4 regions of the Pseudarthrobacter sp. J1763 genome follow, and region 2 is predicted to be linked to each of the others. Evidence: riboswitches for the same ligand, from Rfam matches in the RefSeq annotation. Region 2 holds a riboswitch; each other region holds the start of a gene.
What was found. Region 2 has a riboswitch for thiamine pyrophosphate ahead of thiO (glycine oxidase ThiO). Riboswitches for the same ligand answer to the same signal wherever they lie in the genome.
Positions count from the first base shown of each region.

Region 1: linked by a shared signal. The riboswitch ahead of thiC (phosphomethylpyrimidine synthase ThiC) and the one ahead of thiO (glycine oxidase ThiO) in region 2 are both predicted to bind thiamine pyrophosphate.
Region 3: linked by a shared signal. The riboswitch ahead of thiC (phosphomethylpyrimidine synthase ThiC) and the one ahead of thiO (glycine oxidase ThiO) in region 2 are both predicted to bind thiamine pyrophosphate.
Region 4: linked by a shared signal. The riboswitch ahead of ACQQCD_RS08255 (ECF transporter S component) and the one ahead of thiO (glycine oxidase ThiO) in region 2 are both predicted to bind thiamine pyrophosphate.

Region 1 covers NZ_JBNPEN010000021.1:15,073-19,495, forward strand. The annotation lists gene thiC (phosphomethylpyrimidine synthase ThiC) at 468-2,198, opposite strand; TPP riboswitch at 2,196-2,305, opposite strand; gene ACQQCD_RS13635 (heavy metal-responsive transcriptional regulator) at 2,661-3,050, opposite strand; gene merA (mercury(II) reductase) at 3,270-4,423, shown strand, end outside.
Region 2 covers NZ_JBNPEN010000001.1:200,116-204,538, reverse strand. The annotation lists gene ACQQCD_RS01045 (thiazole synthase) at 1-198, opposite strand, end outside; gene thiS (sulfur carrier protein ThiS) at 200-445, opposite strand; gene thiO (glycine oxidase ThiO) at 442-1,728, opposite strand; TPP riboswitch at 1,716-1,829, opposite strand; gene thiE (thiamine phosphate synthase) at 1,857-2,543, shown strand; gene ACQQCD_RS01025 (RNB domain-containing ribonuclease) at 2,660-4,123, shown strand.
Region 3 covers NZ_JBNPEN010000008.1:32,870-37,292, forward strand. The annotation lists gene thiC (phosphomethylpyrimidine synthase ThiC) at 1-1,026, opposite strand, end outside; TPP riboswitch at 1,079-1,186, opposite strand; gene ACQQCD_RS09570 (VOC family protein) at 1,345-2,172, shown strand; gene ACQQCD_RS09575 (hypothetical protein) at 2,259-2,726, shown strand; gene rpsP (30S ribosomal protein S16) at 2,929-3,351, shown strand; gene ACQQCD_RS09585 (RNA-binding protein) at 3,353-3,595, shown strand; gene rimM (ribosome maturation factor RimM) at 3,724-4,248, shown strand; gene trmD (tRNA (guanosine(37)-N1)-methyltransferase TrmD) at 4,249-4,423, shown strand, end outside.
Region 4 covers NZ_JBNPEN010000006.1:155,797-160,219, forward strand. The annotation lists gene ACQQCD_RS08250 (ABC transporter ATP-binding protein) at 1-703, opposite strand, end outside; gene ACQQCD_RS08255 (ECF transporter S component) at 703-1,320, opposite strand; TPP riboswitch at 1,378-1,509, opposite strand; gene ACQQCD_RS08260 (TetR family transcriptional regulator) at 1,643-2,266, shown strand; gene ACQQCD_RS08265 (MMPL family transporter) at 2,304-4,423, shown strand, end outside.

The sequences.
Region 1 (4,423 bases), on a different contig from region 2:
GCCTAAGGATTTGATCGCTAAGTAGCGGAGTTCTGTGATCGCTGTTTGGGCATAAATGTCCGTAAGCCGATCCTCGAACGGAACGTTAAAACCGCCAAACCGAGCTGTGAAAAAGCCGCCATTCCGAACCGACAGTCACAGTTCCGGCGCCTCACGGCAAGCGCCGCCTTTCTCGATTCAAGGCGTTCTTGAAATCATTCGTTTCTGAGAACGTCGAACGATCGAGGCAGGCTTGAGATTGGGGGGTGAGGTGAGGTAGAGGAGCATCACGATTAAGCGGACGCGGATTGAGCGCGGCCGGGTCCGGTCGGCGGTCAGCCAGACGTACGCGTCGGCCAGTCGTTGCTGGATGGGGCCGGTCCCGGCGGTGAGGGCTTCAACGGCCCTTTCGAACAGGCCTCTTAGTCGGCGGTGTTCAGGTCCGGCCAGGACCGGCCACGAAGGACCGGCCCTGGCCGGACCCGCTCCTAGCTCCTGGGCAGAACCGGTTCGGGCAGGTAGACCTTCCCGCCGGATTCGAGGAATTCGGTGGACTTGGCCTCCATTCCTGCGATGGCTTCCTGTTCGGACATGCCTCCGAACTGGTCGCGGATGTCCTGGGAGAGCCGCATGGAACAGAACTTGGGACCGCACATGGAGCAGAAGTGCGCGGTCTTGGCCGGTTCGGCGGGCAGGGTCTCGTCGTGGAAGGATTCGGCCGTTTCCGGGTCCAGGGAAAGGGCGAACTGATCGCGCCAGCGGAACTCGAACCGTGCCTTGGACAGGGCGTCGTCGCGTTCGTGGGCGCCCGGGTGGCCTTTGGCGAGGTCCGCGGCGTGGGCGGCGATCTTGTAGGTGATCACGCCGGTTTTGACGTCATCTTTGTTCGGCAACCCGAGGTGTTCTTTGGGCGTGACGTAGCAGAGCATCGCGGTGCCGTAGCGGGCGATCTCCGTGGCGCCGATGGCCGAGGTGATGTGGTCGTAGCCGGGGGCAATGTCGGTCACCAGTGGGCCGAGGGTATAGAACGGGGCGCCGTCGCAGAGTTCCTGCTGGCGTTCGACGTTTTCCCGGACCAGGTGGAAGGGGATGTGGCCCGGGCCTTCGACCATGACCTGCACGTCGTACTTCCAGGCGCGCTTGGTCAGCTCCGCCAGGGTGTCTAGTTCGGCAAACTGTGCGGCGTCGTTGGCATCCGCGGTCGCCCCCGGCCGCAGGCCGTCGCCCAGGGAAAAGGCGACGTCGTACTTGGCGAAGATTTCGCACAGTTCATCGAAGTGGGTGTAGAGGAAGTTCTCCTGGTGATGGGCCAGGCACCAACCGGCCATGATGGACCCTCCGCGGGAGACGATCCCGGTCACCCGGTTTGCGGTCAGCGGCACGTAGCGCAGCAGCACGCCGGCGTGGACGGTCATGTAGTCCACGCCCTGCTCGCACTGCTCGATCACGGTGTCCCGGTAGATCTCCCAGGTCAGGTCATTGGCCTCGCCGTTGACCTTCTCCAGCGCCTGATAGATCGGGACCGTGCCGATCGGGACGGGGGAGTTGCGGATGATCCATTCACGGGTGGTGTGGATGTCATCGCCGGTGGAGAGGTCCATCACCGTGTCTGCGCCCCACTGGGCGGCCCACTGCAGTTTGTCCACTTCCTCGGCAATGGAGCTGGTCACGGCCGAGTTGCCGATGTTGGCGTTGATCTTCACCAGGAACGCCTTGCCGATGATCATCGGCTCGGATTCAGGGTGGTTAATGTTGTTCGGAATGATGGCCCGGCCCGCCGCCACCTCACTGCGGACCAGTTCAACGTCGCAGTTCTCCCGCACTGCCACGAACCGCATCTCCTGCGTGATCACGCCCTGGCGGGCGTAGTGCATCTGGGTGACCGTCTTGCCGTTGAGGGCGCGGCGGGGCACCGGCTGCGCGCCCTTCCATTCCGCGGACGCGGCACCCCGGCGCACGGCGGACTTGCCGTCATCGAGCAGGTTCCGTTCCCGTCCGCCGTAGGGCTCGGTGTCGCCCCGGGATTCTATCCATTCGGACCGGAACGGCTCCAGGCCGATTACCGGATCGCTGCCGGGCCCGGCCGTCCGGTACACCGTGAACGGTGGATTCTTCACCCCGTTCGGAGAGTCCTCCAAGGCGATCTCCGTGACAGGGACGCTAATGCCGTGTTCCGGGTCGCGGGCGTACGCGAGCGAATGTGAATTCATGGCGTTCATCAGTGGTTTCCTACTTCCTTCGCCGGCATGACCCGGACAGGTTCAACGGTCGCAGGCTGCATCAGCCCGATCTCAGCCCCTGCATTAGGGCACCCGTGTGGATGAAAAAACCCTAGCACCCCGGCGTGCCCGTTCCGGTTGGATGATGACTGGTGTTCCCCGGAGGGCCTCCATCCTCGGAAGCAGGCCCTCCCAGCGATGGGGATATGACATATCTCCGGCAGCTGAGGCCTCCTGTTCGCAGCTGCCGGGGCTGACGCGCTCCTCGGTCAACCGCCAGCCCGGCCAACGCACAGCACCCGGGAATGGTGCAGACGCCTTCTGCTATTCCGTGCAGTCGACTTCTGAAACTGACATCAACCCTCGTCATAGGAATTAGCTAAAACCGCCAAACCGAGCTGCGAAAAAACCGCCAATCCGAACTAGCAGTCACACAGGAGGAGCGTCGGGATCTGGTCGGGTTTAGAGGTAGCTGCAGATGCGTTCGGGGTCGCAGGCTGCAGGGTCCCCGGCGGCCGCGGCGTCATGAAATTCGGCAACGGTTGCACGCAGTGCCGTGAGTTCTGCGATCCGGGCGTCGAGGTCGCGGAGCTGTTTGGCCAGCAGATCCCGGACGTGTACGCAGGGGGCCTGGCCGATGTCCCGGACGGAGAGGATGTCACCGATCTGGGCAAGGGTCAGTCCGGCCGTGCGGCCGCGGCGGATGAATTCCAGCCGGCTGACTGTTTCCTGGGCGTAGTCGCGGTATCCGTTCGGTGCCCTGTCGGCGGCCGGCAATAGGCCGCGGTCCTCGTAGAACCGCAGGGTCTTGGCCGTCATGCCCGCGGCTGCGGCAGTTTCGCCGATAAGCATCATGCACCTCTCGTCCCCGGGGGGTTCCTCCTTGACCTTCCAGTTTAGTGGAAGGTCAACAGGGGGTAGGAACCCGCGGGTGGCGCCCCGGGCCGGGAGAGCGGAGTCAGCCTCTTGACCTTCCCCCTCGGTGGAAGGTGCAGACTGGGGCAGAACCATATACGAGGCACTGTTACGGGTATTTCGGGACGTCGCTGCTGTACGACTTTGGAGGATTCCATGTCTGAACCAACACCTGATTTTGATCTGGCCGTCATCGGATCGGGCGGCGGAGCATTCGCGGCCGCGATCCGGGCGACCAACCTGGGCAAACGCGTCCTGATGATCGAGCGCTCCACCGTCGGCGGCACGTGCGTGAACACCGGCTGCGTGCCGTCCAAGGCACTCCTGGCCGCGGCAGAGGCCAGGCAAGTTGCCCTGGACGGAGCAGGCCGGTTCCCCGGCATCAGCACCTCAGCCGGGCCGGTGGACATGGCCGGGCTGATCGGTGGGAAGCGTTCCCTGGTGGAGACGATGCGTTCGGATAAGTACGTGGACCTGATCGCGGACTATGGCTGGGAGCTGCGCCAGGGCAATGCCGTGTTCACCGGCACCCAGGACGATCCCGTCCTGGAAATCACCGGACAGGACGGGATGCGGGAGTCCGTAAGGGCCGCGCACTATCTGGTGGCCACTGGGTCGGCTCCGTGGGCGCCCCCGATCGAGGGTTTGGCAGACACGGACTACCTGACCGCCACCACCGCGATGGAACTCGAGGAGGTCCCCGACTCCCTGCTCGTGCTCGGCGGCGGGTACGTGGCCCTGGAACAGGCCCAGCTCTTCGCCCGGCTCGGGTCCAAGGTCACCATGCTGGTCCGCTCCCGCCTGGCCTCGGCCGAGGAACCCGAAGCCTCCCGCGCCCTGATGGGCGTCTTCGCCGACGAGGGCATCCGCGTCGTCCGCCGGGCGGCCGTGTCCTCCGTACGTACGGATCCGGCCACCCGCGGGATCGTTGCGACCGCGGCCGCCTCCGGCGGCCAGGAGGAATTCCGGGCCGCCAGGCTGCTCGTCGCCACGGGAAGGCGCCCGGTCACGGACGGCCTGAACCTGTCCGCGGTCGGCGTGAAAACCGGGGACGGCGGCGAGATCTTGGTCAACAGCCGGCTGGCCAGCACCAATCCCAGGATATTGGCCGCCGGAGACGTGACCGGACACCGCGAATTCGTCTACGTCGCAGCATCCCACGGCTCCCTGGTGGTGGAGAACGCCTTCAACAACGCCGGCCGCGAGGTCGACTACCGGCACCTGCCCCGGGTCACCTTCACCAGCCCGGCCCTGGCCGCGGTCGGGATGACCGACAAGGAAGCCAACGAGGCCGGCATCCGGTGCGAATG
Region 2 (4,423 bases):
GATCCCGTGGCTTTGCAGCAGTTCGAAGAGCGAGCCTGCCGTGGCAGGTGAATAGCGGCGCATGGCCACGGTGGTGAGTTCAGTCCCGGAAGCCACCAGCGCCGCCCCCAAACCGTCCAGGCTTGGCGCACCTCCAGTGCCCATAATAAGCCGCGAATTCAGTGCCACGCCGTCGATGTGAAGTTGGTCCTTGGACATTTCAGCCTCCCTGTACTGCTGTAACGAGTTCGACGTCGTCTTCCGAACAAAGCGTTGTTCCGCGCCATTGGCTTCGTGGCACCACCGCTGCGTTGCGGGCAACAGCAATACCCAGCCTGCGGCCGTCAACGGCTTGTCCTTGTTCATTGATCGTTCTGCCCGTGACGGCTTGGACAAGGTCTGCAACGGTGGCTCCAGCGCTAAGGCTGTGTGGCTCCCCGTTGAGTGAAATATTGAGCGTGGTCACGAATGCTCCCGGTCCTTGCTGTGAGTTGTGGGTAGGGAAAATCTGTCCGGTCTAAAAGGCGCCCACCGTACGTCCGCTATTCTGTCCATAAGTTGGCGGCAAATCTGGGCTGCAACAGGCGCAAGGAGAACGCCGTGGCGGAAGAACCCGGTGGCCACAATCAACCCCGGAATGTCCTGGCTTTTGGGATTGAGCTGGCTCCTTGGATCCGAACTTGAGTGGCCAGAGCTTGAGTGGCCGGAGCTTGAGTTGTCAGAGCTTGAGTTGTCAGAGCTTGAGTTGTCACAGTGCAGTGTGGATGCGGCAACTCGCCCCAGGAGCGGGGCGTTGTCTGGAGTACCTGGACGTGGCCTTGAAGTGGACTCGAAAAGTTCGAGCTCAGCCACGGCCGGAACCAACGATTGGGCGTCGCGGAGCAGTTGGTAAACGCCTCCGGCAGAAACACCGGAGCTATTGTCCTCACGGGAGGTGGCACCAATAACTACCGTCCCGTCCTCTCGAGGCACAATGTAAACGGGAACACCATGGACGCTTCCGCGCACAGTGGCGGTCAGCAGCGGACGCAATTTTGAAGGCACCCGGAGGCGAAGAATATCCCCGTACACTTTCCGCAGGGGCAGCCGAAGACCGGGTGGAAGCCCTTGCAACTCTTCTGCGTAAGTTCCATTAGCAACTACCACTTCTTGTGACCTGACCGTGCGGCCATCTCCAAGGTCCACTCCCGCGACCCTGGCATCACTCCACACCAAGCCGAGCGCGCGCTCGCTCAGGTGAATGCCGCCGTCGTTAATAAAGGTCTCTAAAAGTGCTGCGTGAATTCGCCGTGGATCCACTTGGTGGTCTTGGGGAATGGTGTAAGCGGCCGACAGCCCTGGGGCCAATAGCGGCTCCGCACTGCGGGCCCGTGACACCGTTAGTGGTTGTACGTTGAGTCCTTGACGAAGTTGTTCCGCGTACAGGTCCGCTAGGGCCCGACGATCGGCCGCGTCCACACCCAATAGCAGTGTTTCTGTGTTCTGGTAACCGGCGTTCGGAGCAAACGGACGTGCAAACTCTGGCCACAATCGGGCCGATTCGAGAGTGAGTTCAAGGAGTTGCTGCTCTTGATAATGGAGCTCACTCACTGGTGCCAGCATCCCTGCTGCAGCGTGGGTGGCGCCGGTTCCGGGTGCTGGATCAATCAGCACCACCGAACGGCCAGACGTGAGGGCTTGGTATGCGATAGCCATCCCCACAATGCCCGCGCCAATGACGGCAACGTCAGCCTCTACGGCCATCTTCATTCCTTCCCTACGCCGGCACTATCCGGATCAGGTATAACGGTCGGCACTAAAGCCCTCTCAGCCGTGAACAACACCGTGTTCAAGCTCCCGCAGTACTCGCCCAGTCTAAAGGAACTACGCTGGTTCTTATGAGCCAACACGTCCACCATGCTGCCCGTCTCTACCTGTGCACCGATGCGCGCACCGAACGCGGAGATTTTGCCGACTTTGTTGACGCCGCATTTTCCGGTGGCGTTGACATCATCCAGCTGCGGGACAAGAACATTGATGTGGCCACGGAGCTGGAAGCACTCAAAGTTCTTGAGGCAGCCGCTACACGGCACGGACGGTTGTGGGCCGTCAACGATCGCGCCGACGTGGCGAGCCTTGCACAAGCTCCGGTGTTCCACATTGGGCAGGATGATCTCCCCTTCGACTTTGCTCGAAAAGTGCTGGGCAAAAAAACGGTGATAGGTATGTCCACTCACTCCCCAGCCCAAGTGGACGCCGCCATTGCTGCAGCCCCGGGCCGTAAAGGTTTGGACTACTTCTGTGTAGGCCCACTGTGGGCGACTCCCACCAAACCCGGCCGGGCCGCCGTCGGGCTGGAATTGGTGGAATATGCGGCTCAAGCAGCAGCCAAAATCGATGGCCCCATTCAGATCCCTTGGTTCGCAATCGGCGGGATTGACCTGAGCAACATCGGCCAAGTGGTGGAAGCTGGGGCCCAGCGTGTGGTGGTGGTTCGCGCCATTACCGAGGCTAGCGATCCTGCTGAAGCGGCCCTCAAGTTGCTTGAAGCGTTACCCAGCCAAGACGACGTGGCCAACAGCTAGATTTCTTGCTCAGACGGGCCAAGAATCGGTGGAGCGGACGGAGCTGCGGCAATCGTGACGAAGAATTTGACGCTATTTCCGCCACTAAGGTGGCTTTTCCCGCTAGCCTGAATTTCGTGTTTCATCAACGGATAGCCCCACGCGCCCTTGACCCGCAGAGCCAATTGGCAGGTGCACTGAGTGCCCTAAAAACTGAGCTCAAACTGCCCTTGGAATATCCTCCAGTGGCCGTCCAAGACGCAGAAGCTGCTGTGGCTAAGCATCAGCTTCCAAGCCTTGACCTCACGGCCTTTGAATTTGTGACGATAGATCCACCCAGCTCAACTGACCTTGACCAAGCCATGTATTTGGAACGGGCCGGCGACGGCTACAAAGTTCTCTACGCGATTGCTGACGTGCCGTCTTTTGTGAACCCAGGCGGCGAACTGGATGCTGAGACTCGCCGTCGTGGTCAGACTTTTTACGCTCCGGACGGCCGCATCCCTCTGCACCCAGAGATTATTTCCGAAGACGCTGGCAGCCTGCTGCCAGATCAGCTTCGAGCTGCCTATGTGTGGGAATTCGAACTCGACGCCAATGCCGAGCTGACCTCCGCCGTCGTCCGCCGTGCTCAAGTCCGCAGCCGAGCCAAACTTAACTATCAAGGTGTTCAAGAGCAGATCGACAACGGCACCGCCTCAGAGAGTCTTCAGCTGCTCAAAGAGATCGGCCTCAAACGCATTGAACTAGAACGCAAGCGCGGCGGTGCGAGCCTGAACATCCCCGAGCAGGAGATCGAACAAGTCCCCGGTGGTTCCGGCATAACCTACCGGATTGTGGCAGCCCCGCAACTACCCGTTGAGGATTGGAACGCACAAATTTCATTGCTCACCGGAATGGCGGCCGCTGACATTATGCTCAAGGGGAAGGTGGGCATTCTGCGGACCATGCCTGCTCCCGATGAAAAATCTCTGAAAGCATTTACCTTGCAGACTGCTGCATTGGGTCAAAAATGGGACTCCTCGATCTCCTATGGTGAATATCTGCGCACCCTTGATCCAAGCAACCCCAAGCACTTGGCCATTTTGCATTCGGCCGGCGTTTTGTTCCGCGGAGCCGGCTACACCCCCTTTGACGGGGACGTTCCGCAAGAAACGGTTCAGGCAGCCATTGGGGCTCCGTACGCGCACACCACTGCACCGTTGCGCCGCCTCGTTGACCGTTGGAGTCTTGTTATTTGTGAGGCTTTGAGTAACGGCCAAGAAGTCCCTGCCTGGGCAAGGGAGTCTTTGGCGCAATTGCCTGAGATTATGACGGCTTCAGACCAGTTGGCGTCCAAACTTGAACGTGTCTCCATAGACACCATTGAGGCTGCGATTTTGAGTCCTCTGGTGGGCCGGGAATTTGAAGCAGTGGTCATTTCGGGGTCCCGAGACGGCAACGGCAAGCCGGATCACGTTCCCTACGGAATAGTTCAAATTGCCGAACCTGCTGTCGCTGCTCGCTGCGAAGGCGAAATGGAAGCTGGCACCGTAGTGAGGGTCAAACTGGTCTCGGTAGACATCGTCAAACGCGAGATTGTGCTCCAACGCGTGGGCTAAGCACTCAGCGTTGCCAGCGCCACAAGGTAGCCCACCTTGTGGCGCGATCCCGTGATTCGGCTGCTCTACGGCTAGACTGAAAAAGTAGTTATGGATGCCCGGTCGTTGATTGAACCACCAAACTTCGCTGGCCGCAGCTGATGCGGTCCCTGAAATCAACAATCCCGCCCCTACGCGGACTGATAATGAACCGCCGGTCCCAGTGCCGGCGCCTAGAAAAACCGCGATCGGCTCCACTGGAATTGTCTGCGCGTTTACCGTGTGCTCCGAAGGTCCGGAACAACGTTCTACCTCTACGTC
Region 3 (4,423 bases), on a different contig from region 2:
GGCATCCGCCGTCGCGCCTGGCCGTAAACCATCGCCGAGCGAAAAGGCCACGTCGTACTGGGCGAAGATCTCACACAACTCGTCAAAGTGGGTGTACAAAAAGTTCTCTTGGTGATGTGCCAGGCACCAACCGGCCATAATCGAGCCGCCGCGCGAAACGATCCCGGTGACGCGGTTTGCGGTCAGCGGTACGTAGCGAAGCAGCACACCGGCGTGAATGGTCATGTAGTCCACACCTTGCTCGCACTGCTCAATCACCGTGTCCCGGAAAATTTCCCACGTGAGCTTGTTTGCCTCGCCGTTGACTTTTTCCAGGGCCTGATAGATCGGCACGGTGCCAATGGGAACGGGGGAGTTGCGGATGAGCCACTCGCGCGTGGTGTGAATGTCATCGCCGGTGGACAAATCCATCACCGTGTCAGCACCCCAGCGGGTGGCCCACTGAAGTTTGTCCACCTCTTCGGCAATGGAACTGGTCACCGCAGAGTTGCCAATGTTGGCGTTGATCTTGACCAAAAACGCTTTGCCAATGATCATCGGCTCGGACTCGGGATGGTTGATGTTGTTAGGAATGATGGCTCGGCCAGCTGCTACTTCGCTGCGGACCAATTCCACTTCGCAGTTTTCCCGCAGCGCCACAAACTTCATCTCCGGGGTTACAAGTCCCTGGCGCGCATAGTGCATTTGTGTGACGGTGCGCCCGGCAACTGCCCGACGCGGCACGGGCCGGGTTCCCTTCCACTCTGCGGAGGCGGCGCCGCGCCGCAGAGCCGACTTGCCGTCGTCGAGCAGGTTCCTGCCCCGCCCGGTGTAGGCCTCGGTGTCTTGGCGCTCGGAGATCCACGGAGCCCGGAACGGTTCCAAGCCCAGTACCGGGTCACTTCCTGGCCCGGCTGTTCGGTACAGCTGAAGCGGCGGGTTGGCCGCGCCGTTGGGGGACGGGTCCAAAGCCACTTCGGTGACGGGGACACGGATGCCACTTTCGGCGTCGGAAATATATGCCAAAGAGTGGGACGCGAGGCTCATTACGGGCGTTGGTGACTCGTTTTGGGTAGAGCTGTGCTGTGAATTTGTGGTGCTCAAGGTGTTGCTCACTTCCTTCGCCGGCATTACCCGGACAGGTTCAACGGTCGCAAGCTGCGTCAGCCTGATCTCAGCCCATGCATGGGCACCCGTGTGGTCGTAGACGAAGCTACCACAAGGAATCGCCATCCACTTGGAATAAATTGAAGCTTCAAGTAATTTAATAGAGTGAACCCACAACGAGAGCCGTTGCGATCCACGTCAGGAGATACCGTGTCCACTGGTGCAAACACCCAAGACCTTTTGCCCGCCGAGCTGAATATGGGCACGGTGATGCTCAAGGTCGGCGACCTCAAAATGATGTCCAAGTACTACCAGACGGCCTTGGGCTTAGACGTTGTGGCCGAACAAGACGGCGGACTGTACCTGGGCCGCGGCGCCACCCCGGTAGTTCACCTCGCCCCGGCAGCTGGACTCCAACTGCCCTCCCGCGGCGAAGCCGGCTTGTTCCACACGGCAATCCTGTTCAAAGACCAGCCCTCGCTCGCCGCAACCGTAGCCACCGCAGCCAACTTTGAGCCGCAAGCTTTTGTAGGCAGCGCCGATCACCTGGTCAGCGAAGCCTTCTACTTCACTGACCCGGAAGGCAACGGAATTGAGCTCTACTTCGACAAGCCCCGCGAGTCCTGGAAATGGGACGGAGCGAACGTGGTGATGGACAATGTCGCCCTGCCGCCGCAGCAGTACCTCAACGATCACCTCAGCGAAGCATCCCTCGAGAACCAACGCCAAGCAGACGCAGGCGTGGGCCACGTCCACCTCCAAGTGGGAGACGTTGCCAAAGCCGAACAGTTCTACGTCAAAACCCTTGGCTTTGAACGAACCGCAGGTTGGCACGGCCAAGCACTCTTCGTATCCGCCGGCGGATACCACCACCACATGGCCATGAACGTCTGGAACAGCCGAGGTGCCGGTCCCCGCAAGGACACCCTGGGCCTGGGCGAAGTTCTCATCGAAGTTCCCGCCAGCGATGACCTCGGTGCGCTCGCAGATCGGCTCAAGGTTGCCGGCTACGCCTCACACCACACCGGTGCCGAACTTCGCTTCGAAGACCCGTGGAAGAACCAAATCCGCGTTGCGGTGCGCTAAATCTTGAGGCACGCTGGGCTAGGCTGAAGCTGGCACCGTGAAAGCGGAGGCCTAGTCCCATTGAGCAGCACTACAGCGAGGTAATCGTGCCGGAAATCACCAGCTTCACTGAAGTATTTGTAGCCACTCACGACGCAGCACTCAAACACGCAAAAGCCCTCGAAGCTGCCAGCAACGGTGCGGCCTTGGTTGCCTCCTACGTCGGGGCCGTCCGCATCCCCAACATCTCCGACTATGAGATCGAACAACTCGGAGACGTGGCCGGCGCGGCAGTGCACGCCGGGGGAGCCGACTTTGAGCTCTCCATGGTTGACGTGGACTCTGACTCCTTGCTCGCCGTCCCCGCGCCAATGGTGCGTGTCCTGGCTGAACTCTTGACCTACCAGAGTGAAGGCGAAGGTGACGTCCTCGAGGAAGTGTCCACCACGTGGGCTGGGCAAGAGGACATGCCGTTCGACGCCGACGCTGCCGCCGGCCATGTGCGGGCTCTGGCCAAGCTTGCTGCAGAAGTAGACGAAGCCAGCCGCACCCAGCTGTACGTTTTTGCTGTTTAGAACCTTCCGTCCCACCCAAAACGCGCCGGATAGGGGACCTTTCGCAAAATAGTCCAGGCTCTGGCATAATGGACAGGTACTCGATGCGCGCGGCCCCTCTCTCTGCGTGACGTCTTGTCCTTCCGAAACCGCAAGTATGGCCCGCCCCACGGGTGCAGAACCGCGGATTCACCCCGTTTCAGAAACAGGAGTGACCACAAAAGTGGCCGTAAAGATTCGCCTTAAGCGCTTCGGTAAGATGCGCGCACCGTACTACCGCATTGTTGTAATGGACTCCCGCGCCAAGCGCGACGGCCGTGCCATTGAAGAAATCGGTAAGTACCACCCCACCGAAGAGCCCTCGTTCATCGAGGTTAGCTCCGAGCGTGCACAGTACTGGCTTTCTGTGGGCGCACAGCCCACCGAGCAGGTTGCCGCGATCTTGAAGATCACCGGTGACTGGCAGAAGTTCAAGGGCTTGCCCGGCCAGGAAGGCACCTTGAAGACCAAGGCTGCCAAGGAAGCATTCGTTGCTCCGGAGAAGGGTTCCGTCATCATTCCGGAAGCCATCACCCCGAAGGCAAAGAAGGCTGAAGAAGCTGAAGAGGCTCCCGCCGCCGAGGCAGAGACCACCGAGGCTGAGTAAATTGCTGGCAGAAGCTCTCGAGCACTTGGTTCGCGGAATCGTTGACTCTCCTGAAGACGTCAAAGTTACCGCCAAGAACAACCGCCGCGGGGATACCCTCGAGGTGCGCGTTGATCAAGAGGACCTTGGCCGCGTAATTGGTCGTCAGGGCCGCACCGCACGTGCATTGCGCACTGTAGTGAACGCCCTCGCCGATGGCGAGCAAGTCCGAGTTGACGTCGTTGATACCGACCGTCGTCGCTAACGAGTAGCTACGCACAGTTTTGAACTGGCTTTAGTCCGGCCCCTCCACCGAATATGGTGGAGGGGCCGGACTGTTTTAGAGCCACAGCCAATAATCCCGGCCACAATTTTTTAGACATAGAGGACACAATGAAGCTTCAGGTAGCTCGAATCGGCAAACCCCACGGCATTCGCGGCGAAGTCACCGTTCAGGTACTCACCGACGCCCCGGAAGATCGGTTTGTCCCCGAGACTGAATTCATTGTGGAGCCGGCCAATTTGGGCCCGCTGACCGTCTTTAGCGCACGCTGGAACAAAGACATCCTTCTGCTCGGCTTCGACGAGATCGTCAGCCGCAACGAGGCCGAGACGCTCCGTGGCGCCAAGCTGTTTATTGAAACCGAGGAGCTCGCCGAAGATGGCGACGATTCTGACGCTTGGTATGAGCACGAACTCGTAGGACTCGAGGCCCGTGTTGGCAATGAGAAAGTCGGCACTGTCAAAGCGCTAACTACCCTGCCGGCCCAAGACTTGCTGACCATCGAAACGCCTGCCGGTGAGGAAGTGTTAGTCCCGTTTGTTGAACAGATTGTGCCTGAGGTCAACGTGGCGGATGGTTTTGTTCTGCTCACTCCGCCGGATGGATTGTTTGAACTAAACCGCGAAGGCGAATAAATGCGCATAGACGTCTTTAGCATTTTCCCCGAGTATCTTGCACCGCTTGAGCTCTCTCTTTTAGGTAAAGCGCGCCAAGAGGGGACGCTGGAACTTGCCGTCCACGATCTGCGCAGCTTCACCACTGACAAACACCGCAGTGTTGACGACACCCCCTATGGTGGCGGCGCCGGAA
Region 4 (4,423 bases), on a different contig from region 2:
CCACGAGGTCTTTCCATACGGAGACCCGGTGCTCAACCACCAGTAGTGTGGCACCAGTTTTCTCCACACAGCGTTCCACGGCATCGCGGACTTCCAGCACACCGGCCGGGTCCAGATTTGCGGTGGGCTCGTCCAACAAAATGATCCCAGGGCGCATCGCCAATACGCCCGCCAACGCGAGGCGCTGTTTCTGACCACCGGACAGTTCCGCCGTGGAGTGCCACAAAGGCAAGTGAGAAAGTCCGACGTCGGCCAGCGCCTCGCGCACCCGTGGCCAGATTTCCTCGCGGGGCACGGCCAGGTTCTCCGCACCGAACGCCACATCGTCACCAATGCGGCTCAACACCACTTGGCTTTCCGGGTCTTGCTGAACTAACCCTGCCCGGCCGCGGGCCGCCCGCGGATCCAAGCCGTCCAGCAGCAAGGTGCCCTGTTGCTCGGATTCCTCAGTGTCGCTTACCGCCCTAGGTGCGGTAGCGGCGTGAGGCGCGGCCCCGGCGTCGTTATCTCCCAAAACGCCGGCGAGGGCATGTAAAACCGTGGACTTTCCGGCACCGGACGGGCCCAAAAGTAGTACCCGTTCGCCGGGCCGAATATCCAAATCTAGCCCGCGGACGGCCGGGGTGGAGCGGCCAGCATGCCGCCACCCCCAGCCCTGCGCCCGGACGCTTGCCGGCCGGAAAGCCGCAGCTGATGAGGCCATCAGGAGAACGCCGGCTCCTTGTCAGCACGGCGCGAGGCAAAGGAGCTCAATACGCCGGTGGTGGCCAAGCCGCGCGTGGCGATCCATGACAACGCACCGGCGATGATGGCTCCGGAGATGGTGGTGAAGACGATGTAGACGAGCTTGTCCGCACCGGAATAGGCAATGTTCCAACCCCACGGGAGGAAGCAGTCATTGAGGCCACAGAACAAACCAGCGCCTGCACCGGCCAGCAGGGAAGCGGTGAGATTAAAGTTGCGGTACTTCAGCGCAGCGAACACTAACTCGGCGCCCAAACCCTGCAGAATGCCGGAGATCAGCACCGTAACCCCATACTGGGAACCCATCAGCAACTCGCCCATGGATGCCACAGCCTCACAAAAGAGTGCGGCACCGGGCTTGCGGATGATCAGCATGCCCAATACTGCCGGAATCATCCAGCCACCGGCATAGAGTCCGGACAGCGGCGGGTACGCCACGGTTGCGGGGGAAATAAGGTTGGCGCCTTGGGACCAAGCCCAGAAAATAACGCCACCGGCTACGGCAATCAGTGCCGCAACCACAATGTCTACTACGCGCCAGCTTTTACGTTGCTGAGCAGCTACTTGCGTTGTCATGTCTTCCTCCTGAGGAAACAGGAGGGGAAAGCGCCCCGGCGTCTTGCGGCCCCGGCACACTTCGAGAACTCGACTCCCTATCGCCGGTACTAACCGGATCAGGTTCGAGGGTCTGCGGTCATCCGCACTCTCAGCACCCACACAGCTGACCCGTTAAGGTCCGACGGCGGCGCTCCCCTGTCGTATAAATCTGCCCTGATGGGCGTGGTCAACTTTACACCCGTAGGGGCGCGCGGACGCAGGTGGAGGCCTGAAACTTTCTAAAATCCTTACACTCCGGGCAATTTTGCACTGCGTGCACTTAAGGCTCTAAGCTGAGCGAGTGACACTCACCGCTCCAGAACTGCACTCCCGGCGCGAACAAAACAAACTCGCCACTCGGCAGGCCATCATTCAGGCTGCGCTGTTACTGCTACGCAACCATGGCCTCGGCCAGTTCACCGCAGACCAGCTCGCCGAAGAAGCCGGCATTTCACGCCGCACGTTCTTCAACTACTTCCCCAGCCCCGAAGCCGCCCTCGCCGCGACCACCGAGGGTTTCCTCGACGTCGCAATTGCGAGTTTTTATGACCGACCTGCGGATGAATCGCTCTTGGACTCAGCCATCGCGGCCGTGTCCGCACTGGCAGATCCGGGCCATCTTGGCCCCATGGCCGAGGTGTGTTCGTTGACCATAGGGCAAGCTCAAATGTCCCGTTTTCAGCTCGAAGCCTGGGACAACGCCACCGCCCGGCTCACCGAAGCCACCTTGCAACGATTAGGCCCGGACACTGATCAGCTCTACGTACGCGCCATGGTTGGCGCGGTGATCGCGTGCGGAAAAGCCGCCATGGAAATCTGGCTGGAACGCCACGGCGGCAAAGACAACACCCCCGAATCACTCGCTGAACTACGCCAACTTCTCGTGGAATCCATCTCGCTGTTGCGCGACGGTTTTGCCCACTAACTTTCCGCCTCAACCCACGTCCTAGAACGGTCTTCCCATGGCTCTTTTGCTTTACCGGCTCGGAAAATTCTCCTACCAGCACCGCCGGTGGGTGGTCACCTTTTGGCTGGCCCTCCTGGTCGCCGTCGGTGGTTCCGCCGTCGCTTTCCACGGCACCACATCCAACAACTTCAAGATCCCGGGAACCGAAACACAGCGGGTCCTCGATGAGTTGAAACAAGAGCTGCCCAAGTCCGCTGGCGGCAGCGCCCCCGTGGTGTTTGAAGGCAGCAATGGTGCGGCAATTACTGATGCGCAAAAAACTGCCATCTCCGCAGCGCTCAAGGACCTCTCCAGCGTTGACGTGGTGGAAAGCTCGGTAGACCCCTTCACCACCCAAGCTCAGCTGGATGGCGCCCTCGCCACCTTGGAAGCCAACCAGAAGAAGATCGACGACGGCAAGGCCCAGCTAGCCGCCGGTCAGAAACAACTCGACGCCGCCAAAGCGCAGATAGATGCAGGCAAGGCCCAAGCCGCCCAGGCTCAAGCAGCTGGTGTCCAAATCCCCGCAGCTCAGGCCGCTGCAGCCGCCGCACAGTTAGAGGCCGCTGAAAAGCAATACAACGACGGCGTGGCTCAAGCTAAAGCCAGCGCCCAGGAACTTACCGATGCACAGAGCAAACTGGACCTCGGCAAGCGTCAGCAAAAGTCTTCCGAAGGTATGCGCTTTGTCTCCGAAAACGGCAACGCCGCGGTGGCACAAATCCAGTTCAACACCTCCATCAACGCCCTAACCCCGGCTCAGCGCGAGCAAGTTCAGGACGTGGTGAATAAGGCCAAGTCCTCCGGCGTGGAGATCTATTTCAGCAAGGAAATTGTTGAAGACGTTTCTGAGCTCTTTGGTACGGCCGAAATCGTAGGCCTGGCCGTGGCTGCATTGGTGCTGCTGCTGATGCTCGGCACCCTGGTTGCTGCGGGGCTGCCGCTCCTGATGGCCATCATCGGTGTGGGTGTGGGTGTGGGCGGAACGTTCGCACTGACCGGCGTGATTGAGATGAGCTCTGTTTCCCCGATGCTCGGCCTAATGATCGGCCTCGCGGTGGGCATTGACTACTCCTTGTTCATCGTCAACCGCCACCGGAACCAGCTGCTTGAGGGCATGGAGATGGGCGAATCGATCGCCCGCGCCACCGGAACGGCCGGTAACGCGGTGACCTTTGCCGGCCTCACCGTGGTGATCGCCCTTGCCGCACTGGTTGTTCCGGGCCTGCCATTCCTTGCCGTGATGGGTATTGCTGCAGCAGCAACTGTGGCGATTTCCGTGGCCGTTGCCATCACGCTCACCCCGGCACTCCTAGGCGTCATTGGCACCAAGTTGATTTCCAAGCGTGCATGGAAGAGGCGCGAAAAGCACCTCGCGCACACCGCACACCACGCCAAGGACGACGACGGTTCCCACGGTTGGGGCGGTTTTGTCACCAAACACCCGTGGCTCTCCTTGGTGGTCAGTGTGATTGCCTTGGGCCTGGTGGCAATCCCCGCCACCCAGCTACGTTTGGCACTACCCGACGGCGGGACGGAACCTGCCGATTCGAGCGCCTACAAGGCGTACAGCACTGTTGGCCAGAACTTCGGTGAAGGCATGAACGGCCCCATCGTGTTGGTGGCCAAGCTGCCTTCCGGGCTGAGCGAGACCGATGCCCAAACCAAGGAATACAACATCTCGGATGTTCTGCGCACTGTGGAGAATGTTCAGGCTGCAGTTCCGGTTGCTCTGAGCGAGGACCGCACTACTGCGGTTTTCCAGATCATCCCCAAGGAAGGGCCGGCCAGCGCCTCGACGGTCAAGGTGGTTTCCGATCTGCGGGCTAAAGGCACGGAGTTGAAGTCTTCTGAGGACGTCACCATCGGTTTGACCGGTCAAACCGCCGCCAACGTGGATGTTTCCAACAAGCTCGGCGACGCCCTACCACTGTATTTAGTGATTGTGGTGGGCCTTTCACTGATCTTGCTGATGCTGGTGTTCCGCTCCATCATTGTTCCGCTGCTAGCAACGGCTGGCTTCCTACTCTCCCTTGCCGCGGCATTTGGTGGAGTGGTGGCCGTGTACCAGTGGGGCTGGCTGGGAAACATCTTTGACGTTCACCACCCCGGCGCAGTGCTGAGCTTCTTGCCGAT